DNA from 3 places in the Tepidimicrobium xylanilyticum genome. Region 2 is predicted to be linked to each of the others. Evidence: a T-box and tRNA genes for the amino acid it is inferred to sense, from the RefSeq annotation. Region 2 holds a T-box; the other regions hold tRNA genes.

Region 1 (10,512 bases), on a different contig from region 2:
AACTAGATTTGTATTTGCTTCAGATGAATTCTATGCTGTGACAAAGGAGCCTTTGCCATCTTATGAGGCTTATGAAGGATTTCCACAGTTAGAAAATGGAGTGGGATTATTGAAGACCTTTGAGCATAGCGTTGAAATGGAATTGGCCAAAATAGATGGGATAAAATACTGTAATAAAAGATATATTATAGTAACTGGGACCTTGGCAGCAGATTATATGAACAAAATAAAGGATAAGGTTGTGGAGAAATTCAAAAACTTAAATTTAAAAGTAGTAGCTATAGAGAACGAGTTTTTTGGAAAGTCTATCACCGTATCTGGGCTAATTACCGGGAGGGATATTATTGCTCAACTGACAGATTATAATAATGTAGACGGAATAATAATTCCAAAATCCATGTTAAAACAGGATACCTATATATTCTTAGATGATTTAACTGTTAAGGATGTAGAAAATAGATTAAAGGTTAAAGTAATTCCAGTGGAAGTTTCGGGATGGGATTTTATTAATCTATTCAAAGAAGACAGGAGTGATAATAATGGATAGACCAGTAGTTTGCATTGTAGGGAGGCCTAATGTAGGAAAATCTACTTTATTTAATAAAATTGTAAGAAAAAGAATAGCAATAACTGAAGATAACCCTGGAGTAACTAGAGATAGAATATATTCTGAAGCGGAATGGTTAAATAAGTACTTTACCCTAATAGATACAGGAGGATTGGAGCCAGAAGCAGAAGAAATAATTCCAACTCACATAAGACAGCAAGTTGAAATTGCCATTGAAAGTGCTGATGTAATTTTATTTATAGTAGATGGAATGGAAGGTGTTACCTCAACTGATAGAGATATAGCTAATATGCTAAGAAAGTCCGGGAAAGAGGTATTATTGGTATGTAATAAAATCGATACTAAAGGAGTTTCTGATCAAATATATGAGTTTTATGAACTAGGGCTAGGTTCTCCTATAGCCATTTCTGCTGAACAGGGTTTAGGTATAGGAGATTTATTAGATGAGGTAATAAAGCATTTTCCAGAGCATAAAGATATAGAGTATGATGATGAACATGTTAAAATAGCCATAATTGGAAAACCAAATGTTGGGAAATCCTCTCTGATAAATAATATTTTAGGAGAGGATAGGGTCATAGTTACTGATATTCCTGGTACTACTAGGGATGCTATTGATACTTATTTTACATATGGTGAAGATAAGTATATATTTATCGATACCGCTGGATTAAGGAGAAAAAGAAGCATTTTTGAAAAGGTAGAAAGGTATAGCGTTATTCGTACTTTAACTGCTGTTGATAGGTCTGATATATGTGTTTTAGTAATTGATGCTACTGAAGGTGTATCAGAGCAGGATACAAAGATTGCCGGATATGCACATGATAACGGGAAGGGCCTTATAATTGCAGTAAATAAGTGGGATTTAATTGAAAAGGAAACCAATACCCATTTAGAATTTGAAAAGGATATTAGAAATAAGCTAAGTTTTATTTCCTATGCGCCTATAGTGTTTATATCAGCAAAGACTGGAAAGCGAGTGGATAGATTATTTCAGCTATTGAAGGTAGTCAACAATAATATTAATTTGAGGATAAGTACTGGAGTATTAAATGATATCATTAGCGAGGCAATATTACTAAGTCAGCCACCTTCAGACAAGGGAGTCCGATTAAAAATCTATTATGGAACTCAAGTAGGCGTTAGACCTCCAAAATTCTTAATTTTCATAAATAAAAAGGAATTAATGCATTTTTCTTATCAGCGATATCTAGAAAATCAAATAAGGAAATATTTTGGTTTTGATGGAACGCCTATTCAATTTGAATTTAAGGAAAAGGGTGAATAATATTGAATGGTATATTAACTGCTATAATCTCCTATCTTGTTGGAAGTTTTTCCTCTGCTTATGTTCTTGGAAAAGTGTTGATGAAAAAGGATATAAGAGCTTATGGCAGTGGCAATGCTGGTACTACTAACGCATTTAGAGTTTTTGGTAAAAAGATTGGTGCTATGACTTTTATTTTCGACATGTTAAAGGGCATGTTAGCAGTCTATATTGGAGGAAGAATTATGGGTTATAATGGAGAAATAATTTCAGGATTATTTGTAGTAGTTGGTCATAATTGGCCTGTATTTTTCAAATTTAAAGGAGGTAGAGGTATAGCAACATCTTTTGGTGTATTATTATTCTTATACTGGCCTATAGCCATTATATCCTTTGTGTTTTTTGTAGCTGTAGTGCTTATAACCAGATATGTGTCCTTAGGTTCGATCTTATGCGCCATCTTAGTGCCTATTCTTTCTATTACCATAAGAAAACCTTTTGACATAAGTTATTTCATTTTAACTGTTGTTTTAGCTATAATGGCAATATTTAGACATAGGGACAATATTAAAAGGTTAATACAAGGAAAAGAGTATAAGATTGGTCAAAAAGTTAAATAGGATTAAGTACAGTTTTAGGATAAAGCAATAGGAGGAACTTATGATGAAAAGAGTTGGCGTATTAGGGGGAGGTAGCTGGGGAACTGCGTTGGCTATACTCCTGTCAAATAATAATCATAGTGTGGATATATGGATTAGAGATGCAAAACAAAAAGAGCATATGGTAAATTTTAGAGAGAATAAAAAGTATCTACCAGGAATTTCTATTCCAGAAAATATTAATGTAACTGATGATCTTTCTCAAGTTATACATAATAAAGATATAATAGTTTTATCTATACCTTCTCATGGAATTCGAAAAGTACTCAATGATAGTAAGAAGTATTTTAGAAATGATCAAGTTATAGTGAATGTGGCCAAGGGAATTGAAAATAACACTCTCTTAAGAATATCTGAAATAGTTCATGAAATATTGCCTGACAATCCTTATGCAGTATTATCAGGACCATCTCATGCTGAAGAAGTTGCACAGAACATGCCTACAACGTTGGTATCTGCTTCTAAGGAAAAGGCAATTGCGGAATATGTTCAAGATATTTTTATGTCTCCTTATTTTAGAGTTTATACCAATCCAGATGTTATAGGAGTTGAACTAGGAGGTTCTTTAAAAAATGTAATTGCTTTAGGAGCAGGTATTTCAGACGGTTTAGGATATGGAGATAACACCAAAGCTGCATTGATGACAAGGGGTATTATTGAGATAGCGAGGCTTGGTGAGAGGATGGGAGCAAATATTTCTACGTTTTCAGGCCTTGCAGGTATAGGAGATTTAATAGTCACCTGTACCAGCATGCATAGTAGGAATAGACGGGCTGGTATATTGATAGGACAAGGTAAAAGCCTACAGGAGGCAATTGAATCTATAGGAATGGTAGTAGAAGGCATAAAAACTACTAAGTCTGCCTATGCACTGGCTAAGAAATATCAAGTTACAATGCCAATTACAAAAGAAATATATGAAGTTCTTTATGAAGGTAAAAATGTAAAAAATTCTGTAATCAATCTAATGTTAAGGGATAAGAAACATGAAATGGAAGATATAATAAAAAATCAAATAAAAGAATAGTAAAACCTGCTATGTATATAGTAGGTTTTTTTTCAACCCTATCATATTATTAAGACTAGTACATATATATATAATGTTAAGGATTATCGTTACATAATAGGAAAGAAAAGGAGGGGAAAAGGTGGAAAAATACGACATATATAAGGATATAGCCGAAAGGACCCAAGGGGATATATATGCGGGGGTAGTAGGGCCTGTAAGAACGGGAAAGTCCACTTTTATAAAAAGGTTTATGGAATTGTTGGTAATACCTAATATTCAAAATAAGTATAAGAAGGAGAGGGCTAAAGATGAGTTGCCCTTAAGTGGAGCAGGCAAAACAATTATGACTACTGAACCAAAATTTGTACCTAACGAAGCAGTAGAACTGGTATTAAAGGATAATATAACCTTTAAGGTGAGGATGGTAGACTGTGTTGGATACTTAGTTAAAGGAGCTTTAGGACATGAGGAAGATCATATTCCACGCATGGTTTCAACCCCTTGGCATGAAAATGATATACCTTTTGAAGAAGCTGCAGAAATAGGAACTAGGAAGGTAATTACAGACCATTCAACCATAGGTATTGTAGTAACTACAGATGGCTCTATTACGGATATTGAAAGGACCAACTATATAAAAGCTGAAGAACGAGTAATATTTGAACTTAAAGAACTAGAAAAGCCTTTTATAATAGTTCTTAATACTAAACATCCCAATTTAGATAGTACTTTAGCTTTAAGGGAGAGCCTTGAAGAAAAATATGGAGTTTCAGTAGTAGCTATTGATTGCCTAAATATGGAAATTGAGGATGTGGAAAGAATATTTGAAAAATTGTTATTTGAATTTCCTATTAAGGAGATTACCATCAAGTTTCCAGGTTGGATTGAAGGTTTACCAAGGAGCCATTGGATAAAAAATAGCATTTTGAGTTCCTTGAAGGAATCAATACAGACTTTACAGAAGTTAAACGAAGTGGAAATTTCTTTAAAAACTTTAAGAGAATTAGAAATTGTAAAGAATGTAAATATTAAGGAGATAAAATTGGGAGAAGGGGTTGTTAATGCAGAATTAATTGTAGATGAGGAATTGTTCTTCGAAGTTTTAAAAGAGATGACAGGTTATACTATTGAAGGGGATTATCAAATACTTGGGTTAATAAGTAAACTGGCAGAAACTAAAAAAGAATATGATAAAATAGAAAGTGCACTGGGGCAGGCTAAGGAAATAGGATATGGTTTGGTAAGTCCAAGCTTAGATGAAATGGAATTGGCAGAACCTGAAATATATAGGCAAGGCAATAGATTTGGTGTGAAATTGAAAGCTCGTGCTCCTTCTCTTCATATATTAAGATGCGATATAACTACTGAGGTATCACCATTAATAGGGACTGAAAAACAAAGCGAGGAATTAGTTAAATATTTTCTGGATGAATTTGAAGAAGACCCATCAAAAATTTGGCAATCTAATTTATTTGGGAAATCTCTATATGATTTGGTTAATGAACAATTACAGGGGAAATTAAACACTATGCCAGATGATGCAAGGAATAAGATGAGAAGAGCTTTAGAAAGAATAATCAACGATGGTAGCGGTGGGTTGATTTGCATAATAATATAATAGAAGTAAAATGGGTACAAAAAAGGGACCTAATACTCAGGTCCTTTTTGCATTTTTACATATTAAATAAAAATGGTCGGGATGACTGGATTCGAACCAGCGACTCCAAGTCCCCCAGACTTGTGCGCTACCTGACTGCGCCACATCCCGATGCTTATTATCTAACCCTTTATCCAACTAAAATGAACAGATACAGTTTTTTAATTCTATTACCATATTGTATTATACTATGTTTTTATAGAAATTGCAAACATTTTGTAAACATAAGCATGATAAATTTATAATTAAATGATTGTAGTGTAAATAATATGAAAAATTAATTTTCTAAAGCAGGTTTAATCGAAGGATTAGATGTGATATACTTATATTAGAATATTGTAATATGGAGGTATTCAGAATTTTGCTAAACTATATTCAAAGACTATTAATACCATTATTAATAGTAAACATAGTAGGTTATATATTAGTTGTGTTGAAAGAAAAGATGTATTTAAAAAATAACATAATTATAATAGATAATAAACATGTGACCCCGCAGCATTTGGACAAGGCAGATTTGAAAGAGTTTATAATAGATGGAACAAGAGTAAAAGCTGGCGATGAAATTAAGATAATTACCAAAACAAAAGATAAATTTGAAGGAATTCTTATAGGAGCTATTAGAAGTGAGAGAGCTATTTTAATGGTTACTTATAAAAATGAGATAAAGAAATTAAATGTAGATAATATCATTAAATTTAAAATCATAAGCAGGTATGGTCAGTTTTTTAGTTTTTTATAGAATTGCAATCTGGAGTTAAAAGCATCAAAAATTAGAAACTATTAAGGGTGATAGAATGACCCAAGAAGAACGAAAACTAAAAAGAATGAGAAAAAAACGTAAAAAATGGTTTTTCATTATTTTAATAACCATATTGATTTTATTTAGAAGTGTTCTTTCTTTATTTGCTTCAACATTTAAAACTACATTACCAGAACAATATGAGATAGAGGAAAAGATAAGTACAGAAGCTATAATATTGAGAAGGGAAACACTATATAAATCAGAAGGAGAGGGTAAAGTAGAAATTTATGTGAAACATGGTGAAAGGATTGCAGCAGGAACAAAAATAGGCAAAATAACATTTATTGATGATACCTCAACCTTAAAACAACAATTAGAGGAGGTAGAAAATAAAATTCAAGCATTAACCCAAACGGAGTTAGACATTGAACGAATAAAAGAGGATGAGAGTCAATTAAATGAGGATATTGATAACATTGTAGATGGAATGCAGGAAGCCATTGCAGCAGAAGACTATGAGGTAGCTGGAAATTTGAAGGACAAGCTATTTATGTATTACGACAAAAAGAAGCATGTAGTAAGGGATAATACTTTGATAAACCAGAGCTTGGAAAACCTTAAGAAGAAAAGGGAAGAAATTCAGTTGCAGATTTCAAATAACAGCATAGATTACTTTTCAAAGGAGGCAGGAATTGTATCCTTTAAGTTAGATGGTTACGAAGAAATCTATCCTATTGACCAAAAATACGATTATGGGTATTCAGATTTTGGTAATATATTAGATAAGGGAAGGATGGTATCAAATAACGATATAGTTAAGGCAAATGAGCCTATATTTAAAATAATTGATAATTTTGAGTGGTATATGATAATTAAGGTTGACAACATTAAAGATATTTTTGAATACAAAGAGGGAAATATAATTTTACTAGCTGGAGAGGAGATTAAAGACGAATTAAAGGGAGTAATAGAAAAGATAACTAAAAATGGTACTAAAGGCCTAATTTTAGTTAGGTTCAATAGAGATTTTGAATATTATGTTGAGAAAAGGCATTTACATGTGGATATAATTAAAAATAAGCAGGATGTCTATAGAATACCAAGTAAAACGATAGTGGAAAAGGATGGAATTAAATGGGTATATGTTAAGGATATTAGTGGAATAGTTAAATTAGTTCCAGTAGAAATAATTAAAGAGGATGAAGAATATGTCTACATCAGTCAAGGAGATAAAAATAACAATATTAACATTAAAGGAAAAGATAAAGCCGTAAGAACTGTGAGACAATTTGATGAAATCCTTTTAAATATTGACAACATAAAAGAAGGAATGATTATAGATTAATATTAAGGAGGGAATAAAAATTAATATTAGAGATAATTTACTATATATAAAAGAGAACATAGAAAAAGCTCTTAAAAGGTCAGGAAGAGAAGGTGATAGAGTTCATTTAATAGCAGTAACTAAAACTGTGGATATAGGTAGAATTAAAGAAGCAATTCAGTATGGAATAACTGATATTGGGGAAAATAGGACTCAAGAATTGGTTAATAAGTACGATATTATAGGCGATAAGGTAAATTATCATATGATTGGTCATTTACAGACTAATAAGGTGAAGTATTTAATTAATAAAGTGTCTTTGATCCATTCTTTAGATCGATTATCTTTAGCAAAAGAGTTGAACAAAAGAGCAGGTAATCATGGTATAATAATAGATACATTAGTGCAAGTCAATGTAGCGGAGGAAGAGAGCAAATTTGGTTTGAAAGTAGATGAAGTGATTCCCTTTATAGAAAGCATTCAGGATTATGAAAATATAAGGATAAAAGGACTTATGACAATAGCACCCTATGTTGACAATGCAGAAGAAATTAGATGGGTTTTTAGGGAATTACAGCAATTAAGCGAAAATATAAAAAACAAAGGTTATGCTAATGTGAAGATGGATTTTTTATCAATGGGAATGACCAATGATTATGAAGTAGCTATTGAAGAGGGATCAAATATGGTAAGGATTGGAACTGGTATATTTGGTCAAAGAAAATAAAATGGGAGGGATTTTATGGCAAACATAATGGATAAGCTTAAGTATTTCATTGGAATAGATGATTTAGAAGAGGAAGAATATGATGATTATGAAGACTATGAAGATGAACTAACAGAAATACCTGTTAATACTAATACTAAAAGGATTGGAAATAAGGTACTTAATATCCATACATCTGGAAATATGAAATTGGTGGTACATGAACCGTTAAATTATGAAGATGCCCCCAAGATAGTTGACGATTTAAAAATGCGGAAAACGGTAGTAGTCAACTTAGAGCAATTAGAGCCAGGTATTAAAAGACAAATCTTCGATTTTATAAACGGTGGCCTTTATTCACTAGAGGGCAGTATTCAAAAAGTGACTACGGATATATTCGTTCTAGCTCCAAGCAATGTGGAAATCGATGGAAATATTAAAGATGAATTAAAGAATAAAGGATTATTTCAGTGGTAAAATATTAGGTAAGAGGTAATTAAATTATGGTTTTTTATAGATTTTTAAGCAATTTAGTCTATGTTATAGAGATATTGATTTTTGTCAGAATTATTTTTTCCTTTCTAAGAATTGACCCTTATAATCAGATAGGTAAAATTATCTATGATTTGACAGAACCAATATTAGCACCTGCAAGGGAATTAATCTATAGGCTTGGCATCAATACAGGTATGTTTGATTTCTCTCCAATAGTTGCGATTTTAATATTGAGAACCATTTTATTTTTAGTAAGAGGTATAATATTTTAGATTTTGTGGTGGTAAAATTGAGACTTGATAGGGAATTATTATTAAATCATATAACTGATGAAGACCAGATATTAAATATGCGAAAACTATTAGACAAGCTTGAAATTGTATTAAACAAGCACACTATAGAAACCACTAATTTTATGGATCCCTATCAGAGACGGCTTGCCAGGTCCATATTAAATAGGTTTTTGGATATATCCTATAGGGAACTAGGAGGAATAAATAAGGCCGAAAGAAAGGTAATACAAGTTTATCCGGAATACCTAGCTCATGAGGATATTGAACTACCTATTGGTTTCTTAGAAATTGAAGGCGGTATCAGAACATTGTCTCACAGGGATTTTCTAGGTGGAATATTAAATTTAGGAATAAATAGAGAAAAAATAGGGGATATATTAATACATGAAGATAATGTTCAATTAGTTGTTAAGAGAGAAGTTTTAAGTTATATATTAATGAATTTAACACAAATTGGAAGGCAAAGAGTTGAAGTAAAAGAAATATCAATAGATGAACTAAAACCGGGTATAATAGAATATGAAAAGATTTTTACTACAGTACCTTCACTTAGAATAGATGTTTTAATTAGCAGTGTTTGGAATTTGCCTAGGAAGGAAAGTCAGGGATTAGTGAAGTCCAAAGGGGTTAAAGTTAACTGGGAGCCTGTTGAGAGAGTATCTAAGGAGATTATTGAGGGGGATATTGTTTCAGTTAAAGGCTATGGCAGATTTATGTTAAATTCAACATTAGGAATGAGTAAAAAGGGAAGAGTGAGAATAGAGCTTAGATTACTAAAATAAATGGAGTGAGCTATATGATTACACCCTTAGATATTCAAAACAAGGAATTCAAACGAGCTTTAAGGGGCTATAAATCATCGGAAGTAGACAAATTTTTAGATGAAATAATTGAGGATTATGAAAAAATTTATAAGGAAAATATTGAGTTAAAAGACAAAATACTTGCCTTAGATGAACAGATTAAAAGGTATAACGATTTAGAAGAAACCTTAAAAGATACTCTTGTAGTTGCTCAAAGTACGGCTGATGAGGTAGTTAGGTCTGCACGAGAAAAATCTGAATTAATAATAGAGGATGCAGAATTTAAAGCTAAAAAGATTATGGATGCTGCCAATGAAGAGGTAAAAAGGCTTCGGAAAGAGTGCGAGGAAATGAAAAAGGAGATGTTCATTTTTAGAACTCGATATAAATCCTTTATAGAAGCTCAATTATTAACTTTAGAAGAATTCTATTCAAATATGGAAATGGATAATTCTAGCTTCGAGGAAGTAGATTTACCTGAAGATTACATAGATGAATCTCAAGATGGTAATTTAGCTTCTGAAGTTCATGAGAATTTAGATGAAAATATTAATGAATTGGGGGCCTAGCCCCCAAATTCTATTTAACATTATGCATTTTGGGGGAATTCATATGGTGGATGTAGTTAAGATAAGCGATGAACTTGTGATTGGCGGAAAGGAATTTATTATAATAGCAGGACCTTGTGCGGTGGAAAGCGAAGAGCAGATGGAATCAATTGGGAAATTCTTAAGTGGATTGGGAATAAAAATATTAAGAGGAGGGGCTTTTAAGCCGAGGACCAGTCCTAATGCTTTTCAGGGATTGGGAATGGATGGTTTGAAGATTTTAAAGGATATAAGAAATAGGTATAATTTAAAAGTGGTGTCGGAGATTATGGATCCAAGAGATGTGGAAAAGGCTTATGAATATATAGATATATATCAGGTAGGTTCTAGAAATATGCAAAATTATTCACTCTTAAAGGAAGTAGGAAGAGCAGATAA
Region 2 (10,512 bases):
TGGGCACAGAACATATATTATTAGGACTGCTAGCTGAAGGTGAAGGAGTTGCAGCTACATCCCTAAAAAAAATGGGCGTAACTTTAGAAACAGCTAGAAATGAAGTTATAGCAGCCATAGGTGAAGGCAGTTATAATGCGGATATAATGGGCTTTACTCCTAGAACTAAAAGAATTTTCGAGTTGAGTTTCTTAGAAGCGAGAAACTTAGGACATAGTTATGTTGGGACAGAACATATATTGCTGGGCTTATTAGAAGAAAATGAAGGAGTAGCTGTTACCATATTAAATAAATTAGGAGTAGATGTATTAAAGTTAAGGCAGGAAATTTTGAACATCCTATCTAAGGGGCAGGGCAAACAAGGCGTTGAAAGGGTGAAAGGAGATACCCCTAATCTAGATAAATATGGAAGAGACCTAACTAAACTTGCAATGGATGGGAAAATTGATCCTGTAATAGGAAGAACTAAAGAAATAGAAAGAGTAATACAGATACTCAGTAGAAGGACAAAAAATAATCCCGTACTTATAGGAGAACCTGGAGTAGGTAAGACAGCTATAGCAGAGGGATTAGCTCAAAAGATTGTTGAAGGACAGGTACCAGAAATTATAAGGGATAAAAAGGTGGTAACTTTAGATTTACCAGGCATGATTGCTGGAGCTAAATATAGAGGAGAATTTGAGGAAAGATTAAAGTCTGTTATGAAGGAAATTAAAGAAGCAGGTAATATAATACTCTTCATAGATGAACTTCATACCATAATTGGTGCTGGTGCTGCTGAAGGAGCTATTGACGCATCTAATATATTAAAGCCAGTTTTGGCTAGGGGAGAACTTCAAGTAATTGGGGCTACTACCATAGATGAATATAGAAAATATATAGAAAAGGATTCTGCTTTAGAAAGAAGATTCCAACCAATAATGGTAGAAGAACCTACAGTAGAGGATACCGTTAAAATACTCGAAGGTTTAAGGGATAGATATGAAGCTCACCATCGGGTTAAAATTACCGATGAGGCATTGAGAGCAGCAGCAGAACTGTCTAGTAGATATATAACCGATAGGTTCTTGCCAGATAAAGCTATTGATTTAATAGATGAGGCTGCCTCGATGATAAGAATAAATTCTTATGTTGCTCCCGATGGATTGAAAGACTTAGAAGAAAGGTTAGAGGAATTGTCTCAAGAAAAGGAAGAGGCTATAAATACTCAAAACTTTGAAAAAGCTGCTGAAATAAGGGATATGGAAAGGAAGATAAGGGAGGAGTTGGAAAGAGAAAAGAATAGATGGGAAAAAGAAAAACAGACTTCAGATATGGTTGTAGGATATGATGAGGTGGCTAATGTTATATCTAGTTGGACTGGTATACCTGTGGATAAAATGACTACTGAAGAAAGTCAAAAACTTTTAAATTTAGAAGAAATATTACATCAAAAGGTAATAGGACAAGAACAGGCTGTAAAAGCGGTGGCCAGTGCTGTTAGAAGGGCTAGAGTAGGCTTGAAAGATCCTAAGAAACCAGTAGGTACTTTTATATTTGTAGGACCTACAGGAGTTGGAAAAACCTACTTAGCCAAGGCTTTAGCTGAGACTTTATTTGGCGATGAAGATTTGATGATTAGGATAGATATGAGTGAATACATGGAAAAACACTCGGTATCAAGGTTGGTTGGTTCTCCACCAGGATATGTAGGCTATGATGAGGGAGGGCAACTTACTGAAGCTGTTAGAAGGAAACCCTATTCTGTAATATTGTTTGATGAAATAGAAAAAGCTCATCCAGATGTATTTAACATATTGTTGCAGATTTTAGATGATGGCAGGTTAACGGATTCAAAAGGGAGAACTGTAGATTTTAAAAATACGATAATTATAATGACCTCCAATGTTGGAGCTACTAGTCTTAGGAAGCAAAATGTACTAGGATTTTCTTCAGGATTGGAGGAAGAAAAAGAAGAGTATGAGAAAATGAAAGAAACCATAATGGATAATTTGAAAAGAACTTTCAGACCTGAATTCTTGAATAGAATAGATGAGGTAATTGTGTTCCATTCATTAAAAGAAGAAGATGTAAAAGAAATTGTGACCATTATGGTAAAAGATTTAGAAAATAGGATGAAAAAGTTGGATATAAATGTCAAAGTTACTGAAAGAACTATAGACCATATAAGTAAAGAGGGATTTGATCTCGTATATGGAGCAAGGCCTTTGGAAAGGACCATAACTAAGATGATAGAAGATCAATTAGCAGAAGCGATTCTAAAAGGAACTGTCTCCAAAGATCATGATATATTGATCGATTATAGGGATGGTAAATTGGTATTTGAAAAGAGCTCATAGTCTATTTATAGACTATGAGTTTTTTCTTAAATATTTGACCATAGGCAACCTATGGTTTTTCTCTTTTATGAGAATAATATAATTGCTATAATAAGTTTAAAGCTATTAATAATTAGGAGGCCAATATGAAGAAAAAAATCATATATATATGCTCCCAGTGCGGCAGCGAAAGCCCTAAATGGTTGGGACGCTGTTTTGAGTGCGGGGCTTGGAATAGTTTTGAAGAAAAGGTTTTAGATGGTAATGGCAAAAATCAAATAAAGCATAAAAATGAAAATAGGGTATTTCCCGTAAAGTTATCCAAAATAGATATTGATGAAAGCCATAGAATGGTAACTGATATAGGTGAATTTAACCGGGTGTTAGGTGGGGGAATTGTTAAGGATTCAGTAACCATACTAACTGCTAGGCCTGGAGCAGGCAAATCGACCTTATTATTGCAGATATCAAAAAATATTGCTGAAAAGGGGTATAAAGTTCTCTATGCCTCTGGTGAAGAAAGTGAAACCCAGATCAAAAATAGGGCTAATAGAGTATTAGATGATATCCCCGATAAAATTTGGATATTGTCCGATATAAGCATGGATAATGTATTACAATCTGTTGATGCAATAGATCCGGATCTGGTAATCATTGACAGTATTCAAACTTTTAAATTAGATGAGTTTACATCTAGGGCGGGTTCTCCAATTCAAACCATAGAATGTGCTAATGCACTAGTTGAAGTAGCAAAGAACAAGAATAGGCCTAGAGCAGTTATTATGGTGGGACATATGACTAAATCTAATGAAATGGCAGGGCTTAGGACTTTAGAGCATTTAGTAGATACGGTTATATATTTGGAGGGAGCAAGCGACGAAGAGTTAAGGACTTTGGTGGCTACTAAAAATAGATTTGGGCCTACGGGAGAAGTTGGATTATTTAAAATGGAAGAAAAGGGATTGATACCTATAGAAAATTCTTCAGAGTTTTTCGTAACCCATAGGAGTGATAAACAGTTAATACCAGGTAGTGCCTTATCGATGACAAAAGAGGGTTCAAGGCTAATAGTTGTTGAAATAGAAAGCTTAGTGTCCAGATCTTTTACCCCGTATCCTTCAAGGATAGGAGATTGTTTAAGAAAAGACCAGTTGAGTACCTTAATATCCATCCTTGAACAAAGGGGTAGGATGAGCTTATTTGATAAGAATGTGGTGATAAAGACTACTGGAGGATTAAGATTAAAGGAGTCATCTGTAAATTTAGCAATAATAATGAGCATAGCATCTTCAGTAAGGGATGAAGGGATACCTAACGATGTGGTATTTATTGCAGATGTAGGTTTAACTGGTGAATTAAAACCAGTTCCATCTCTGGAAGCTAGAATAAGAGAATTGGATAGAATGGGTTATAGGAGAGTTTATATATATAAAGATGGGATAAAACATAATATAAAGTTAGAAGGACTTGAAATAATCAGATTGAACACTCTACAGGAAGTTATAGATCATGTTTTTGGCAGCTAAGTAAGCATACTGCTTTCAGTTTTTTAGTATTAGAATATTAAGTTTTCCATATAATATTTTTAAATACATTTATTTGGAGGAAAACTCATGAATTTGGACTTGTATAATACCTTAAAACTGGTGGCACCAGGGACCAAGTTGAGAGAGGGATTGGACAATATAATAAAGGCAAAAACAGGAGCTTTGATAGTCATCGGTAGTACTAAAGAGGTATTAAGTATTAGTCATGGAGGTTTTTTTATCAATTGTGAATATAGTCCTTCTAATGTTTATGAATTAGCTAAAATGGATGGTGCAATAATAATGAGCAGCGATTGTAGGAGGATTCTTTATGCTAATGCTCAATTATTTCCATGCTTGCTTATACCATCCCATGAAACAGGAACTAGGCATAAAACAGCAGAAAGAGTAGCAAAACAGACTGGAGTTTTAGTCATTGCCATCTCTCGAAGAAGGGGAGTTATTACACTATATAAATCAAATTATAAATATATATTAAAGGATATAAATGAAATATTAAATAAAGCCAATCAAGCTATACAAACTTTAGAAAAGTATAAGTATATGCTGGATAAGGCAATGGACAATCTGACCACATTAGAACTTAGAAATATGGCTACCCTTTATGACGTAGTAAACACAATACAGAAGATGGAGATTGTCTGGCGGATAGGCAATGAGTTGAATATGTATATTTCTGAATTAGGTACTGAAGGAAGATTACTCGCTATGCAGGTTAAAGAGCTTATTAAGGGGATAGAAGATGACAGGAGAAATCTAATAAAGGATTATTTAAAAGAAGGGTATAAAGATTATAAAACCATAATAAGCGATATAGAACAATTGGATCTCCATCAATTGTTCAACTTGGGATTGATTTCCAGTTTATTAGGCTATAAAGAGGAAGTGGATATTTTAGACATTAAGGTCAAAACTAGAGGATTCAGGATATTGAGTTAAATTTTATAATCAATTTCCATAGGTAAATATAAAAGGCTAAGATATTTTAATATCTAGCCTATATATTTAATATTACTTAAGACTGAAAATACCTAATGTTTTTATATTCTTATATTCGTTTAATATGGCGTCTGATACTTTTATGTCTAAAGTATTAGCTAGAGCAGATAAATAGAAAAGATAGGCTCCTATTTCTTCTAAAAGAATGTCCTTACAACTGGGGCATAATTTACCCTTTATATGATTTTCCATATTATTTTTTATTTCCTCAAGGGACTCCTTATTATAATCCTGCTTTGTAGCGTGAACTTCAATACAGCCACAATAAGTGGCAGACTTAATCACAGCTCTATTAATCCTTGAAGTATATTCATCCAACTTAGTTATTATATCAAGAATGCTTCTATGTCTAATAAGCACGTCATCTACTTGTGTTTGAAAGTTATCAAGATTTATATCGTTATCAATACTTATGGTATTTCTGTCCATTTAATTCCACCCCTGTCAAATAAATATTGTTTATGTTTTTATTATACTTACCGGGACAAGTTGTTGTCAAATAATTCTAGCAATATTTTTAGGAAAGAGAGTAAAAAAAGTAGTTGACAAGTGAATTGAAGCTATGGTATCATATATACTTTACAACCTTTAGCAATTATTGTATAATATAATAAGAAGCCATAAGACAGGAGGTTGTAACATGTTTAGTATTGGAGATAAAGTGGTTTATCCTATGCACGGGGCTGGTATTATAGAGGGTATTGAAGAAAGGGAAATTTTAGGTGAAAAGAGAAAATACTATATAATGCAGATGCCTATAGGAGATATGAAGGTAATGATTCCTGTGGACAATGTTGAAGAAATAGGAATTAGGGAAATAATTGATGCCAAAGAATTGGAAAAGGTAATAGATATTTTAAAAGGCGACAGTACAAAAATGCCTCAAAATTGGAATAGGCGCTATAGAGCCAATATGGAAAAGATAAAGTCTGGGGATATATTTGAAATAGCCTGTGTAGTTAGAAATCTAATGCTAAGAGATGCTGAAAAGACACTATCTACAGGAGAGCGCAAGATGCTAAATAGTGCTAAGCAAATGCTTGTAAGCGAAATGGTATTAGCTACAAACTTCAGCCAGGAAGAAACTGAAAAAATAATAGATGAAGCAGTCAATTCAATATTATAAAATAATAAAATATGTTATATTATTTTAGGAAATGGTAATAAATATACTATGGGAGGTGAGTTGATGCTTGACAAGATCATCAGGGGAGTTATTTCTTTAATTGGTTTATTATTGGGTTATGGAGTAGTAGCGGGTTTAATGGCTTTTGGAATAATTATTGATAATGGATGGGTTAATTTAGCTTTATCTCTTGGCATAAGTTTAATTTTTGGAATTATATTCTTCTTATTATCGAATAGGATTATAAATATTGGTAGAAAAGCGATTCGATTTATGGAAGCTGAACTTCAGAAGGTTCCAGCTTCTGATATTGCTTTAGGTTCTATTGGGCTCATTGTGGGGCTAGTAATTGCTTATTTATTAAGTCAACCCTTTTATAAATTGGAAATTCCATTTTTAGGAGTTGCTATATCCATAGCTCTATATTTACTATTTGGATATTTGGGAATTAAGGTTCCTACTAGGAAAAAAGAGGATTTTACATCTGCAGTTGGGAATATTCGCAAGGGATTCAAAAAGGATAAATTGACAGTTGAATGTAAATCCTGTCCTAAGATATTGGATACTAGCGTTATAATAGACGGAAGAATTGCAGATATTTGTAAGACTGGCTTCATTGAAGGACCTTTAATTATCCCAGAGTTCGTATTGGAAGAACTTCAACATATAGCTGACTCTTCGGATACCCTTAAACGAAATAGGGGAAGAAGGGGTTTGGATATTTTAAATAAGATACAAAAGGAATTAGACATTGAAGTAATAATCCATGATAAAAAATTTGATGATATTAAAGAAGTGGATTCAAAATTATTAAAACTTACAAAATTATTGAAAGGGAAGATCCTGACTAATGACTATAATTTAAACAAAGTAGCAGAAGTACAGGGTATAGAAGTGTTAAATATTAATGAATTAGCCAATGCAGTTAAGCCTATAGTATTACCAGGAGAGGAAATGGTAGTTCAAGTAATAAAGGATGGCAAAGAGTCAGGGCAAGGTTTAGCTTATCTGGATGATGGGACTATGATAGTGGTGGAAAGTGGCAAGAAGCACATTGGTGAAACTATTGATGTATTGGTGACAAGCGTACTTCAAACTTCTGCTGGTAGGATGATATTTGCTAAGCCAAAATCGATCATCGATAAGGCGGTATAGGACCGGTATATGGTCCTTTTTTTATGAGTCTATATCGATTGGTGTGGGATTTTATTACAATACATTAAATTATTAGGTGGCCTAGAATATAAAAATGTTTTAAGTAAATTATATCTATGCTATAATGTTTAAGAGGTGAAATATATGTATGAAAACCACTTTGTATCCGTTATAATTGCAGCTGCAGGCATGAGCCATAGAATGGGATCTAAAATAAATAAGCAATTTATTAACCTTAAAAATAAGCCTATTCTTGCTCATACCATAGAAAAATTTGAAAGGTGTAGATTTGTGGATGAAATTATAGTAGTCGCAAGAGAAGAGGAAATAGAATACTGCAAGAAGGAAATAATAAAAAAATACAAATTCAACAAAATATCCAAGGTTGTTAGAGGTGGAAAGGAGAGGCAAGATTCTGTATATAATGGGATATTGGCTTTAGATGAGAAGGCCGGTATAGTTTTATCTCATGATGGAGCCAGGCCTTTTATTAAGATAAAGGATATAGTATCTGGAATTAAGGGAGCTGCCAAATATGGAGCTTGTGTAATTGGAGTTCCTGTAAAGGATACTATAAAAGTTGTAGCTGATGATAATAATATTGAGAATACACCTAAAAGAAGTCTTCTATGGATAGCACAAACGCCTCAATGTTTTAAAAAGGAAATAATATTAGAGGGATATAAGAAGGCTATAAGTGATGATTACTTAGCTACCGATGATAGTGCATTAGTGGAAAGGATTGGAGTAGAAGTTAAGATGATAATGGGCAGTTATGATAATATAAAGATTACCACTCCAGAGGATTTGGCAGTAGGGGAGCTATTTTTAGAGAATAAGAGTATAATCTTTGATAATAGGAAATTTATCTTACAAAGTAGGTAGGATGATAAATGATGAGAATAGGAATAGGATATGATGTTCATAAACTAGTAGTTGGCAGAGCCCTTATTATTGGAGGGGTTAATATCCCTTATGAAAAGGGGTTATTGGGCCATTCAGACGCAGATGTACTCGTACATGCCATTATGGATAGCATTTTAGGAGCTTTAGCTCTAGGAGATATTGGGGAACATTTTCCAGATAATGATGATCAGTATAAGGATATTTCAAGTTTAATTTTGTTAGAACGAGTATATAATATTATGAAAGAGGCTAAATATAGAGTTGGGAATATCGATGCTACGATTATAGCACAAAAGCCTAAAATGTCCCCTTACATAGGGAATATGAGAGAAAACATAGCTAGAGTACTTAAAGCACCTTTATCAAGCATAAACATAAAAGCTACTACTACTGAAAGACTAGGTTTTGAAGGTCGAGGAGAAGGAATAAGTGCTCAGAGTATTTGTTTGTTAATTTCTGATAGTTAAGGCAAAAACTATTTGACACGGTATCTATATTTTAGTATTATTAATAGTAATCGAATACATGCTATGATAGGAAATAGTAGGTATTAACGGTCTAAGAGAGGAAATCATTAGGTGAGAGATTTCTGACCTTCTTAATACCCAACCCGTCCTTGAGCATTTAAGCAGAATTAAAGTATGCTTAAACGTCAGTCGCGTTAAGATTTCGAGAGGACTTTCTTAGTCTATTAGAGTGGTACCGCGGAAGCAAACCTTTCGTCTCTATTATTTGAGATGAAAGGTTTTTCATTTCAGATAACAATATATGGAAATATTTTAGATTTTATTATAATAAGGTTAGGAGGTAATGTAAAATGAGGATGTCGAAGCTATATATGCCAACTTTGAGGGAAGTGCCAGCGGAAGCAGAAATACCTAGCCATAAATTGCTTTTAAGGGCAGGTATGATGAGGAAATTGGTGTCGGGAGTTTATTCCTACTTACCTCTCGGTTATAGGGTAATTAAAAAGATTGAAAATGTAGTTAGGGAAGAAATGGATAGGGCAGGTTCTCAAGAGTTGTTAATGTCAGCTATTCAACCAAAAGAACTATGGGAAGCTAGCGGAAGGTGGGATAATTTCGGTCCAGAGATGTTTAGATTAAAGGATAGGAACGATAGGGAATTTTGCCTTGGACCTACCCATGAGGAGTATTTTACAGATCTCATTAAAAATGAGATAAAATCTTATAAGCAGTTGCCATTAAACTTATATCAAATTCAAACTAAATATAGAGATGAAAAAAGGCCAAGATTTGGGGTAATAAGGGCTAGGGAATTCATCATGAAGGATGCCTATAGCTTTGATAAAGATGAAGAAGGAATGGAAAAATCCTACAGGGAAATGTGGGAAGCTTATGAAAAAATCTTTACTAGATTAAGATTAAAATATAAGGTCGTAGAAGGTGACTCTGGTGCCATGGGAGGAAATAAGTCCCATGAATTTATGGCTATGGCAGAAACTGGTGAAGGAGTAATAGCTTATTGCAATAATTGTGACTATGCAGCAACAAATGAAAAGGCTAAAGTAGTCTATGAAATAAAAACAAAAGATGAAGAAGAAAAAGATATGGAAAAAGTTCACACTCCAGATATTACAACAATCGATCAATTAGTGGAATTTTTCCGTTCTGACAAGGGGAATTTTGGTAAAGCCCTAGTGTATTTAGCTTCGGGTGAACCTATAGTAGTTATAATACCCGGAGATAGAGAGCTTAATGAAACTAAATTGTGTAATTATTTGAAAATTCCAGAACATGAATTAGAAATGGCAGATGAAGAAACCATCATTAAAGTTTCAGGAGCTAAGAAAGGGTTTACAGGCCCAGTGGGATTAAGGGAAGGAACAAGGCTTATAATAGATTCTAGAATTACTAAAATGAAGAATCTGATTGTTGGAGGAAACGAAACAGATTATCATATTAAAAATGTCAACTATGGTAGAGATTTTGAAGGAGAAATAGCAGAGGACCTATTATTAGTTGAAGAAGGAGATATATGTCCTAAATGTGGAGAACCTCTTTATATAGCGAGAGGGATTGAAGTAGGAAATATATTTCAATTAGGTACTAAATACAGCACAAGCCTACAAGCTACCTTTTTAGACGAGGATGGGAAAGAAAAACCTTTTGTAATGGGATCTTATGGAGTAGGGGTTTCAAGAACTATGGCAGCTATTGTAGAACAATATCATGATGAATACGGTATAATCTGGCCATTGGTTGTTACTCCTTACCATGTAATAATAACCGTTATAAATGTTAAGGATGAGGTACAAAGGGATTTAGGAGAGAAAATTTATGAAGAATTATCTAATGAAGGTTTAGAAGTATTGTTAGACGATAGGAATGAAAGAGCAGGAGTTAAATTCAATGACAGGGATTTAATAGGCATACCTATCCGAATTACAGTAGGTAAAAAGGCAAATGAAAATATTGTGGAATTTTCATTAAGAAAAGAA
Region 3 (10,512 bases), on a different contig from region 2:
AAGGGGTTTTTACTTCTATAAAGTAAAGGTAAATGAGGATAAAAGAATAGGCTGGGTTTATGGTAACTGGATAGTTAAACTAATGGACAATTTTTAGGTAGTTTTTTGGAGGTTTTTGCTGAGCTTATACTTTGATGTTTTGACAAAAAAGCTGGACAGTTGCAATAACTGTCCAGCTTTTTTAATTTATTTCATAACCTGATAGGTAATGTCTTTTCCATTTACCACAAATTCAATAAAGCTTAGGTTTTCAATGTCCTTATTATTGAATTCTATATATCTTATACCGTCTTTTAATTCCACTTTAGTACTGTTTCCATTATAGATTACCCAAACGGTTTTGCCTTTTTCGAAGGTTTCTACTAAAGTGTTATGAAGCAATTCTGCTTCTAGCTTGTCAGTAAACCCGCCAGAGCCAAATATAGGAGTGTCTAAAAATAGGAATATATGGTCTTCTTTTGCATTGGATAGTCCATTTTGTAACCAGATCCACTGTTTGTAATTAGTGGCTCTAATTCCACCTTTAGCACTGCTGGCATCGATTATCATTAAATTCTTATATCTATTAGTCTTATAAGGAGTGGCTATATTTATAATGTTCTTAGATTTTAAGGTTTTATTAAATTCCTGGTTTGCCTTTCCTATGAATACATTTAATTCATGAGCATTAGCCTTATTTGTTATTTTGTCCTTAAGGCCTTCTTGTCCCTTTTCGAAGCTTGGCAATTTACTTATTAGGAAGGAGAATCCATTGCTCACTACTTCCTTCTTAACGTTCTTAACATCAGTAAAGTTTGTAGGAGTTGGAACTTCTACATTGTTATAAGAAGGAGGATAATGAGCTCTTAATCCATCTATTAAAATCTCTCCTGTGTATTTTTTAGCACTATTTGTTTCTACTACATAGATTTTTTCCAATGCGATAGGATAAGCTACATCGGAAGGGATTTGAGCTGATACTTGCTTCCAATCACTAAAATCTATGGACTTTGCAAAATCTATAGTATAGTCCTTGCCATTTTTATCTATTATGGTGCCTCGAAGCCAACTTTTATTATTATCTCCTTTTACCCAAAGAGATAGTTTGTTAGGCATTCCATCTAAAGTTAATCCTTTTTGCTCTCCAGTTCTAAATATTATATAGGCAGCTCTGTTGTCCTCTCCTTCAGTAAAATCATACCTTAGTTTTAGGCCTTTATTGCCTTCCTTTGATTCATTTACCAACTCTATACTTCCTTTAACATACTCTGGATAGACAGTTGAGCTAAATTTATTAATGTCTTCAAATCCATCAATTAATTTTGCTTCCCCGCTACCAACGGATACTAAGATATTATTTAATGCTTTTCCAATACGACCTGTTATGGCACCAGTACCTATATTGCCATTGCTATAAAACACTCCATTTTCGACATATCCAATATTTCCCGTTGTGGTCCAATCAATGTCTTCGGCATATATCTTGGCTTTAAATCCATTCTTATCCATTCCATAGGCGGCACCAATGGTTTTATTTTCGTTAGCATGAAGGCTTAATTTATCTGTTGGGAATATGATGGATTTAATCTCATCTAGTACTTTTAACTCTATAGTAGAGGTTATCCCTTCGTAATTTGCCTTAATAATAGCCTTGCCAGGGGATTTGGCTTTAAATACATTTCCTACTATTTCACCTTCTACTCCTTCAAAAGCATATTCTACTTTGTTTTGGTCTATTTCTATAGGATTGTGGTATTGGTCATATCCTTTGATGGTGAATTTTCTGGATGTATTGGCAAACATATTAGTATCGTCAGTAGTTATTTTAATATAAGATAATTCTCCTTTAGGAGCATTGGAAAATACTCCTACACCATTTACTACCCTCCGTTCTCCTCCATCAGAAGGCTTGTTTATTACCTTTGCTACTTGTTCATCAACTGGTTTTATAACCATGGTAGTGGATCCGCCACCATCTAAGTTAATTGCATCGTAAGCTCCTAAATCCTTTAATATAGCTCCAAAAATTTCTTGACTAACACCTACAAAGGAAGAATCTCTACCGTCTATGGTAGCAATAATCAATTCTTTTCTATCCTTAGTAATTCCTATTCCTGTTCTTGGATGTTTACCGGCAATATTTATGTTGGTGTTGGTTATATTGCCATCTTTAAGTATTATACTTCCCCCACTGATTGCAAACTTAATATTTTCAAGATTAGGGCTAGTCCCAAGTGTAAGTTTAACTTCATCTCCAACGTTGAATTTAGTCAATAATTCCTTTGCCTTTTCTCCTCTTGTAGCAATTATAAAGCCATTTTCAGGGATGGTTACTGCATCTTGTCCAATTCTAATTTCTGAAACTATATTATCTATTACTACCATTTCTACCATTTCATTATTATAGCTATTTAATAAATTCCCATTATTACCATTTCCGTTAGTTTCCTCATTTACATCTCCGTTAGAATTGCCATTTGCTTCATTATCGAGTTTTATGGGTTCGCCATTGTATTTCTTGCCAAAGGAGCTTGTACCCCAATGCTTATTCAATAATGTGACGTATTCCATGTAAGAAGCTTTATTGATAAAGTTTATCCTAAGGGATTGACCAGAGTTTAATGAGGTAATTTGCATGCTTCTATCAAAGAAGGTAATATCTGGTACATTATCGATATCTAAATAAAAAGTGGGTGGCGCATAGGCTTTTTCTGGGGGAGAAGATATGATTTCTCCATTTTCAATCATTGTTCCTATGGGATGGGGAATTGGATTGTAGTTGAAAAAGTCTCCGTTTATTCCTGCCACAGCTTGTTTTTCCTTAACCAGATTACTTACAGTATCCCTATTAGATAATCCTTTGTTGCTAAACAATCCTCCTATTTCTGCATATTCATCTGTTAAATCCACCCTTATTACATTTATATTCCACCAGCCATCAGATGTAAATCGTCTGATATTCTCATATAGAATACCAGAGCCCAGGTACTCTGAAGAGCTAGTCCTATATATTTCATAAGGCATATTAACTGCTTCAACAGCTAAATATGAATTGGATGAAGCAATTATAATGCCTATAATAAGTAAAAATAAAAATACCTTTCTAATATTCCTGTTCAAAATATCACTCTCCTTCAATACCATAAGTCATAAAGCTCGAATGTCCAAAGATTATGTATTTTCCCTAAAATACCCCCTTTCTCAAAAATCCCCATGCCCAAATTATACTAACATTATATAATGGAAATATATCAATTAGGTTACAAATGTATTACAAAGAACTAACAAGTTGATTTTTACATAAAAAAAGAAGGATTGAAATTTCAATCCTTCTTTTTAGTAATGGTCGGGGTGAGAGGATTCGAACCCCCGGCCCCATGGTCCCAAACCACGTGCGCTACCAAACTGCGCCACACCCCGTTAACCACTATTATAGTATAAGGTATATAATATTAAATTGCAAGACATGAAAAAGAAGCAAAAATGAGGAATATGGCGCATTAGGCAAAAATAATTAAATATATCTACTAAATACACAATAATATGAGGTTTTTCATTTGTAGAATCAAGCGTATATCGTCTGTACTTATCACTTATTATTCTCCATCTTCAGCAATATTGAAGGTTTTTTAGATAATTGGGGCATTTTTATTGCTGCTTTGGAAACTGACATAATCTCATTATTGCTTTTTATCATAGATTGATTTATTTTGGTAATACTATGGGCTTGGGTTTCTATACTATTAGCTACCTCATTGGAAGCATTTGCAATTTCTTTAGAAATACCGCCAATGGTTCTTAAATTTACTATTAGATTATGGCTAAACTGTTTTATAGTTATCAATGTTTCACCTGTTTGGCTTAGTAATATATCTATCCTATCCTGATCCTTAGCCATTTCCATATTCTTTTCTTCTAATGCAGTATTTATTTTTTTACCAGTGGTAGTTTGAATTGATAATACCGATGTAATTAAAACCAAATTTTAATAGTACCTAAGTATCCAACTATAACATAAAAAGGCTTTGACTTAGTTTAGTTAATATGCTAAAATATGTCTTAAAAGTGGATAAAAATCTTGATGCCTTATCAAGAGTGATGGAGGGAATGGGCCCGATGAAATCCGGCAACCTGGGTATTATACCAAAGGTGCTAAATCCCACAGAACTTAGATTCTGAAAGATGAGGTGAATTTTTATTGCCTTTTCCTTTTGGAAGAGGTTTTTTTGATTTGGAACGATTATTATTTAAATAAATCGAGGAGGTTTCTCAAATGAAAAAATGGTTATTCACATCTGAGTCAGTAACAGAAGGTCATCCAGACAAGGTATGCGATGCCATCTCAGATGCCATATTAGATGAAATACTTTCAAAGGACCCAGATGCTAGAGTAGCATGTGAAACTACAGTTACAACGGGGCTAGTGCTGGTAACGGGGGAAATTACCACCTCCTGCTATGTGGATATTCCACAAATAGTGAGGAGAACTGTTGAGGAAATAGGCTATACTAGGGCTAAATATGGATTTGATGCTGATACCTGTGCTGTCCTTACATCTATAAACGAACAGTCTCCCGATATCGCCCTTGGAGTTAATAAGGCCTTAGAACACAGGTTTAATGGAGAAGATGAGTTTGACCAAATAGGAGCAGGTGATCAGGGGATTATGTTTGGATTTGCTTGCAATGAAACGGAGGAATTGATGCCCCTTCCCATTTCATTGGCCCATGAATTGGCAAGAAGGTTAGCGGATGTAAGAAAGAACGGTACCTTGGAATACTTAAGACCTGATGGGAAAACTCAGGTTACGGTTGAATACCATGAAGGTAAACCAGTAAGATTGGAGAATATAGTGGTTTCAACCCAACACAGTCCAGATATTGATTTAAAAACCATAGAGAGAGATGTAATGGAACACATAATAATGAAGGTAGTTCCTCATAATATGTTGGATAATAATACCAAATACTATGTAAATCCAACAGGAAGGTTTGTAATAGGAGGCCCTATGGGAGATGCAGGTCTTACTGGAAGGAAGATAATAGTTGATACTTATGGAGGCTATAGCCGACATGGGGGAGGAGCCTTTTCAGGAAAGGATCCAACAAAAGTAGACCGATCAGCTAGCTATGCTGCCAGATACGTGGCTAAGAACATCGTGGCAGCAGGATTGGCAGATAAATGTGAAATAGGTATTGCTTATGCCATAGGAGTTGCCAGACCTCTTTCCGTATTTGTGGAGACATTTGGAACCGGTAAAATATCCGATGAAAGGATAGAAGAATTGATACAAAAGCATTTTGACCTAAGGCCAGCAGCTATTATTAAGAACTTAGACTTAAAACGCCCTATCTATAGGCCTTTAGCAGCCTATGGTCATTTTGGCAGGAAGGATTTAGACCTACCTTGGGAAAGAACGGATAAGGCTGAAATTCTTAGGCAAGAAGCTTTTGAATATTAGGATTTTATGTTTTTCCAATAGGAATTTAATAAAATCTTCAAAGCATTAAAAGGAGTTAAGGATTATTTCCTTAGCTCTTTTTTTATTTTATTGTCAATAGTTAATTTAATATAAGCCTTCTTTTTCCTTGGATTTTATGTAATTCTTCAACTGAGCTTTGTCATTTCAGCTTTTAATCTTTTTCTACTTTCCAGTTAATATTGTCTTACCTAGGAATATTGGGAAGGTGCCTTCTTTTTTGGAGGAAGTGAAATGTATCAGGAAATAGAAGAACTTTTATTCCTTAGTAAAAGGGGAGATGTTAGGGCCAAAGAAAAGTTGTTATTAAAACTTAATCCCTTAATAATCAGCTCAATTAGGAAATACTACAATAGATTAGACCAGTATGACGACCTAATTCAAGAAGGATATAAAACAATCCTATTAGCCTTTGAAGAATACGACCCAACAAAAGGGGTTAAGTTCTTAGGCTATGTAAAAACAATGCTTAAATACAATTATTTGGAGAAATATAAGGAAAGGCAGCATCTTTCATTAAACTCCCAAATGGGAGATGGAGAATTCATTGACTTTCTAGAGGGATTTGAGAAAGATCCAATGGATGTGGCTTTAAAGAAGGAAGAATCTGAAATTCTATTAAAGGGATTGAAAGAATTAACTAAAAAGCAAAGGCAGGTAGTAGTAGATTATTATATAAATGGATTATCCATACAGGAAATAGCTCATAAATTGAATATATCCTATAGGACGGTAGTCAATATAAAGACTCAGGGATTAAGCAAATTGAAAAAAATAATAGTAAAATAATCTCCTTTTTTCCATATAAGAAGTGAAGGAGGTGAGATGATGGCTGTTGTGGATATTAAGGAAAATGTAAGGCTGAAATTAGAGTTAGATGGAGGTATGGAGGGAAACAAACAGATAATCAAATCTAAGACCTTTTCCAAAGTAAAGCCTGAAGTAGACAATGAGAATCTATATGAAGTTGCCACATCTTTGGCAGGGCTTCAAAATTTGCCACTGTTTAGAGTTAAGAAGCTAGAAGAAATCCAATTAAAGAACGAATAATCCATTAATAAAAAATTTACAGGAGGTGATTAGATGGAAAGAGCTAAATTAGAAATGGATTTTCTAGACGAGATGGGAAAAAAATTTACCCTGTCCATAGACGATCCTAGACTAGATTTAACCGATATGGAGGTTAAGGCTGTAATGGAGGGAATAGTGAATAGCAATGTGTTTTTCACAGCTAATGGAGATATAGTAGAGCCAGATAGTGCTAGAATTATTACCACAATTATTGATGAACTGGAAATTTAATCTTATAGTTTTAAGCGGCCTTTGGCCGCTTAAAACATATGGAAAGGAGTAATATTATGGAAGAGATTTATACCCACATAGCAAATTTAGGATTCCCCATAGTCATTTCCATTTACCTATTGGTTAGAATAGAGGGGAAACTGAATATGCTTACGGAAAGTATAAATGAACTTTCCAAAGTAATAGCAGGGCTTAAATAAAAAAACCCCTCCTTGACATAAAACATATGTTCTGATAAAATGAGTCAAGGAGGGGATATTGATGGATATGGAGAAAATTTTTTCTGAGGGAATAAGGGCTTTTATACCAGTTTACCTAGATATGAAGGGAAATTGTACATTATTGCTAACGGGATTGGGAAAGGAATATGAAATGGAAAGAACGGTTAAGACCATATTAAATCTAATTAGTCAATTCTATTTAGTGGATTTAAAGGCAACAAAGAAATACTATGGGAATCTATTAAATGTAAAAAATCTAATCCCTATACCCTTCAATGTAGATGATGTTTTTATTCCTGTAAAGGTAAGAAAGCCTGTGTGCAAAAATGATGGTTCCTTTGGATATGTGAATATAAACTATATCGATAGGGTTTATAGAAAGGAGAATAAGACGCTAATCCAATTAACGGACGGGTATATCATAGAATCTCTATCTTCTATAGATACGGTGAATAAACATGTTAAGAATGGCCATATTGTTAAGAGATTGGTTAAGGAAAGGGAAAACATTACAGTTATAAGGGAAAGTTCTCTATTGAATGAATATGAAAAACCTGCTACCAAGCAGGATATAGCTCTACTCATCAATGAGATATTAAAAATCCAAGCAAATTTAAAATGATCTGCCCTATCCCCTTTTTAATGAAGTTTTGGTTATGATATAATATTATTTAACTATAAGGGTAGAGGAGAATAACGTTGTTGACTTTAGAAGGAACGGTAGAAGATATCATATTTAGAAATGAATTGAATACCTATACGGTGGCCAGCATTAACACTTCCGATGGAAAGGCTACCATTGTAGGCTATATACCCTTTATCAATATAGGTGAGACTGTAAAGGTAGAGGGGGAATGGGTATATCACCCAAATTATGGAGAACAGCTTGAAATATCCAATATATCCATAGTAGTTCCCTCTACCATAAATGGCATTGAAAAATACCTATCTTCCGGCCTAATTCCTCATATAGGGCCTAAAACTGCTAAAAAGATCGTAGATAGATTTGGGTTGGATACTTTAGACATCATACAATACAATCCGGAAAGGCTGAAGGAAATAGAGGGAATTGGGGATAAAAAATTGAAGGGCATAGTTGAAGCTTTTCAGGAGCAGGGAGAGTTAAGGGATATAATGGTTTTCCTTCAGCAATATGGCATAACTGCTAATTATGGCATCCGAATTTATAAGAAATATGGTAAGGATACCATCAACATAATTTCTAAAAATCCCTACAAGCTTTCAGAGGACATATTTGGAATAGGATTTAAAACAGCAGACAGAATTGCTCAAAATATGGGAATTGATAAGAATTCTCCATACAGGGTTCAAGGGGGAATTAGATATGTAATAAATCAATATGCTTCCAATGGTCACACCTATGTACCCAAAGAGGAGTTAGTTTCAAGTGCAAAGGAACTGCTTCAGGTAGAGGAAAATTTAATTGAAGAGTCCATAAGGGATTTGGCTATAAAAGGAATAGTCCATATATTAAATGCCGATCATGAGGTGAAGGTCTACTATACTCCCTACCATGTGGCGGAGAACAATGTGAGTAAGAAAATAGTAGAACTTTCTCAGGTAGATCTAAAAGATTTAGAAGTGGATATTGATAAGATGATAAAAATTATTGAAGGGGAAGAAGGAATAACTTTTGCAGATAAACAGGTTCAGGCTATTAAGGAGTCCATTAGAAGTGGGATCATAGTAATCACAGGAGGGCCGGGAACGGGTAAGACTACAATAATCAAGGCCATAATAAGAATATTTGAAGAACAGGGCTTGACTGTAACGCTAGCTGCTCCAACTGGAAGGGCTGCTAAAAGGATGACGGAAACCACAGGAATAGAGGCTAAGACCATCCATAGGCTACTAGAATATTCCTATATGGAAGAGGAAATGGTCTTCGGCAAGGATGAGGACAGTCCTCTTGATACGGACTTAATAATAGTTGATGAAGCTTCCATGATTGACCTGCTCCTTATGAACAGCTTGTTGAAAGCGATAGTTCCTGGGACTAGGCTCATATTGGTAGGAGATGCGGATCAACTGCCATCTGTAGGAGCTGGCAATGTATTAAGGGATATAATTGATAGCCAAATTGTAAAGGTGGTAAAGCTAGATGAGATATTTCGCCAAGCTGAAGAAAGTTTTATAGTAGTTAATGCCCATAGGATTAATAAGGGGGAAAGACCCATATTAAATGAAAAGGATAGCGATTTTTACTTTATTAAGGAAAGCAATCCTTTAAATATTGTAAAAATAATCCTTTCCCTATGTAAGGAAAGGCTTCCTAACCATTATGGAGTAGATCCCTTAAAGGATATCCAAGTGTTAACACCTATGAAAAAGGGAGATGTAGGAATAAATGCTTTAAATAAATATCTGCAAGATACATTAAACCCTAAATCTCCCCTAAAGAAAGAAAAGGTAGTAGGGGATAATATATTTAGAGTTGGGGATAAGGTAATGCAAATTAAAAACAATTACTCTTTGGAATGGCAAATGGTAAAGGATGGAATAGCTGAAAAGGGGGAAGGAGTTTTTAATGGAGACCTAGGAATAATTTTAGACATAGATGAAGAGGAAAGAATTGTAAAGGTATTATTTGATGATGATAAGGAGGCGGATTACAGTTTTAACCAGTTGGATGAACTTAAGCTATCTTATGCCACAACAGTTCATAAGAGTCAGGGGAGTGAATTTCCCGTGGTAATAATGCCCATATATTGGGGGCCTCCTATGTTATTGACTAGGAATTTGTTATATACAGCAGTAACGAGGGCAAAGAAATTGGTGGTATTGGTGGGAGAAGAAAGGTATCTATATAATATGATTGCTAACAATAAAGTTGCAAAGAGGTATTCAAGCCTAGATTACAAGATGAGGGGTATGCTAACCTCCTTTTTAGGAGGTAGCTTATGGGAATAATTAAGGAATTGGAAAGACTCTTATTCATTAGAGATGATTACTGCTATTTTTGTAAGGAGAATAAAGCTAAAGATTATATATGTGTCTATTGTAATGAGTTAATAGAGTATGTCCATGGGAATATAAAACTAGATATATCCTATATGGAAGGGATATATTATTCCGTCCTATATAATAGATTCATTCGAGAAAAGCTCCATTCATATAAATTTGAGGGTAAAAACTATCTATATAAGCCCTTTGGAGAGATGATTTTGACCACCATAAGGCTTAATGGGTTGGATAAAAAGATAGACGGAATTGTCTATGTCCCCCTCCATAGGAAGAAGGAGGCCATAAGGGGATATAATCAATCGGGGCTATTGGCAGAATATGTAGCGGATATGCTAAACATATCCCTTTTAAAAAATAATCTAATGAAAATTAGATGGACTAAAGATCAAAACAAGCTTGATAGATTAACCAGGCAAACCAATTTAAAATCAGCCTTCAAGGTAAAGAACATAAAGGATATCAAGGGTAAAGAAATACTTCTAATTGACGATATAATTACTACAGGAGCAACTTTAATTGAATGCAGCAAAACTTTAATGGAAGCTG

The links. A T-box is a leader RNA that pairs with one kind of tRNA and senses whether it is charged. The one in region 2 lies ahead of BLV68_RS12565 (proline--tRNA ligase), so its partner is inferred to be a tRNA-Pro.
Region 1: it encodes a tRNA-Pro, which carries the amino acid that the T-box ahead of BLV68_RS12565 (proline--tRNA ligase) is inferred to sense. The anticodon was not compared.
Region 3: it encodes a tRNA-Pro, which carries the amino acid that the T-box ahead of BLV68_RS12565 (proline--tRNA ligase) is inferred to sense. The anticodon was not compared.

What each region holds. Positions count from the first base shown of each region.
Region 1 covers NZ_FNNG01000006.1:153,489-164,000, reverse strand. Annotated here, with positions in the region: gene BLV68_RS08400 (DUF512 domain-containing protein) at 1-547, shown strand, start outside; gene der (ribosome biogenesis GTPase Der) at 540-1,856, shown strand; gene plsY (glycerol-3-phosphate 1-O-acyltransferase PlsY) at 1,859-2,455, shown strand; gene BLV68_RS08385 (NAD(P)H-dependent glycerol-3-phosphate dehydrogenase) at 2,499-3,521, shown strand; gene spoIVA (stage IV sporulation protein A) at 3,643-5,121, shown strand; tRNA gene BLV68_RS08375 (tRNA-Pro) at 5,195-5,271, opposite strand; gene BLV68_RS08370 (hypothetical protein) at 5,522-5,902, shown strand; gene BLV68_RS08365 (HlyD family efflux transporter periplasmic adaptor subunit) at 5,958-7,250, shown strand; gene BLV68_RS08360 (YggS family pyridoxal phosphate-dependent enzyme) at 7,246-7,956, shown strand; gene BLV68_RS08355 (cell division protein SepF) at 7,972-8,412, shown strand; gene BLV68_RS08350 (YggT family protein) at 8,439-8,702, shown strand; gene BLV68_RS08345 (YlmH family RNA-binding protein) at 8,711-9,505, shown strand; gene BLV68_RS08340 (DivIVA domain-containing protein) at 9,520-10,095, shown strand; gene BLV68_RS08335 (bifunctional 3-deoxy-7-phosphoheptulonate synthase/chorismate mutase) at 10,139-10,512, shown strand, end outside.
Region 2 covers NZ_FNNG01000014.1:9,131-19,642, reverse strand. Annotated here, with positions in the region: gene BLV68_RS12605 (ATP-dependent Clp protease ATP-binding subunit) at 1-2,339, shown strand, start outside; gene radA (DNA repair protein RadA) at 2,465-3,844, shown strand; gene disA (DNA integrity scanning diadenylate cyclase DisA) at 3,932-4,804, shown strand; gene BLV68_RS12590 (nucleoside triphosphate pyrophosphohydrolase family protein) at 4,877-5,293, opposite strand; gene BLV68_RS12585 (CarD family transcriptional regulator) at 5,505-5,990, shown strand; gene BLV68_RS12580 (PIN/TRAM domain-containing protein) at 6,054-7,145, shown strand; gene ispD (2-C-methyl-D-erythritol 4-phosphate cytidylyltransferase) at 7,290-8,030, shown strand; gene ispF (2-C-methyl-D-erythritol 2,4-cyclodiphosphate synthase) at 8,042-8,518, shown strand; T-box leader at 8,573-8,781, shown strand; gene BLV68_RS12565 (proline--tRNA ligase) at 8,869-10,512, shown strand, end outside.
Region 3 covers NZ_FNNG01000001.1:259,306-269,817, reverse strand. Annotated here, with positions in the region: gene BLV68_RS01165 (transglycosylase SLT domain-containing protein) at 1-97, shown strand, start outside; gene BLV68_RS01160 (phosphodiester glycosidase family protein) at 187-3,099, opposite strand; tRNA gene BLV68_RS01155 (tRNA-Pro) at 3,323-3,399, opposite strand; gene BLV68_RS01150 (hypothetical protein) at 3,569-3,961, opposite strand; SAM riboswitch class I at 4,063-4,168, shown strand; gene metK (methionine adenosyltransferase) at 4,253-5,440, shown strand; gene BLV68_RS01140 (RNA polymerase sigma factor) at 5,693-6,247, shown strand; gene BLV68_RS01135 (DUF1659 domain-containing protein) at 6,287-6,508, shown strand; gene BLV68_RS01130 (DUF2922 domain-containing protein) at 6,542-6,760, shown strand; gene BLV68_RS01125 (YvrJ family protein) at 6,817-6,960, shown strand; gene BLV68_RS01120 (hypothetical protein) at 7,022-7,603, shown strand; gene recD2 (SF1B family DNA helicase RecD2) at 7,681-9,912, shown strand; gene BLV68_RS01110 (ComF family protein) at 9,903-10,512, shown strand, end outside.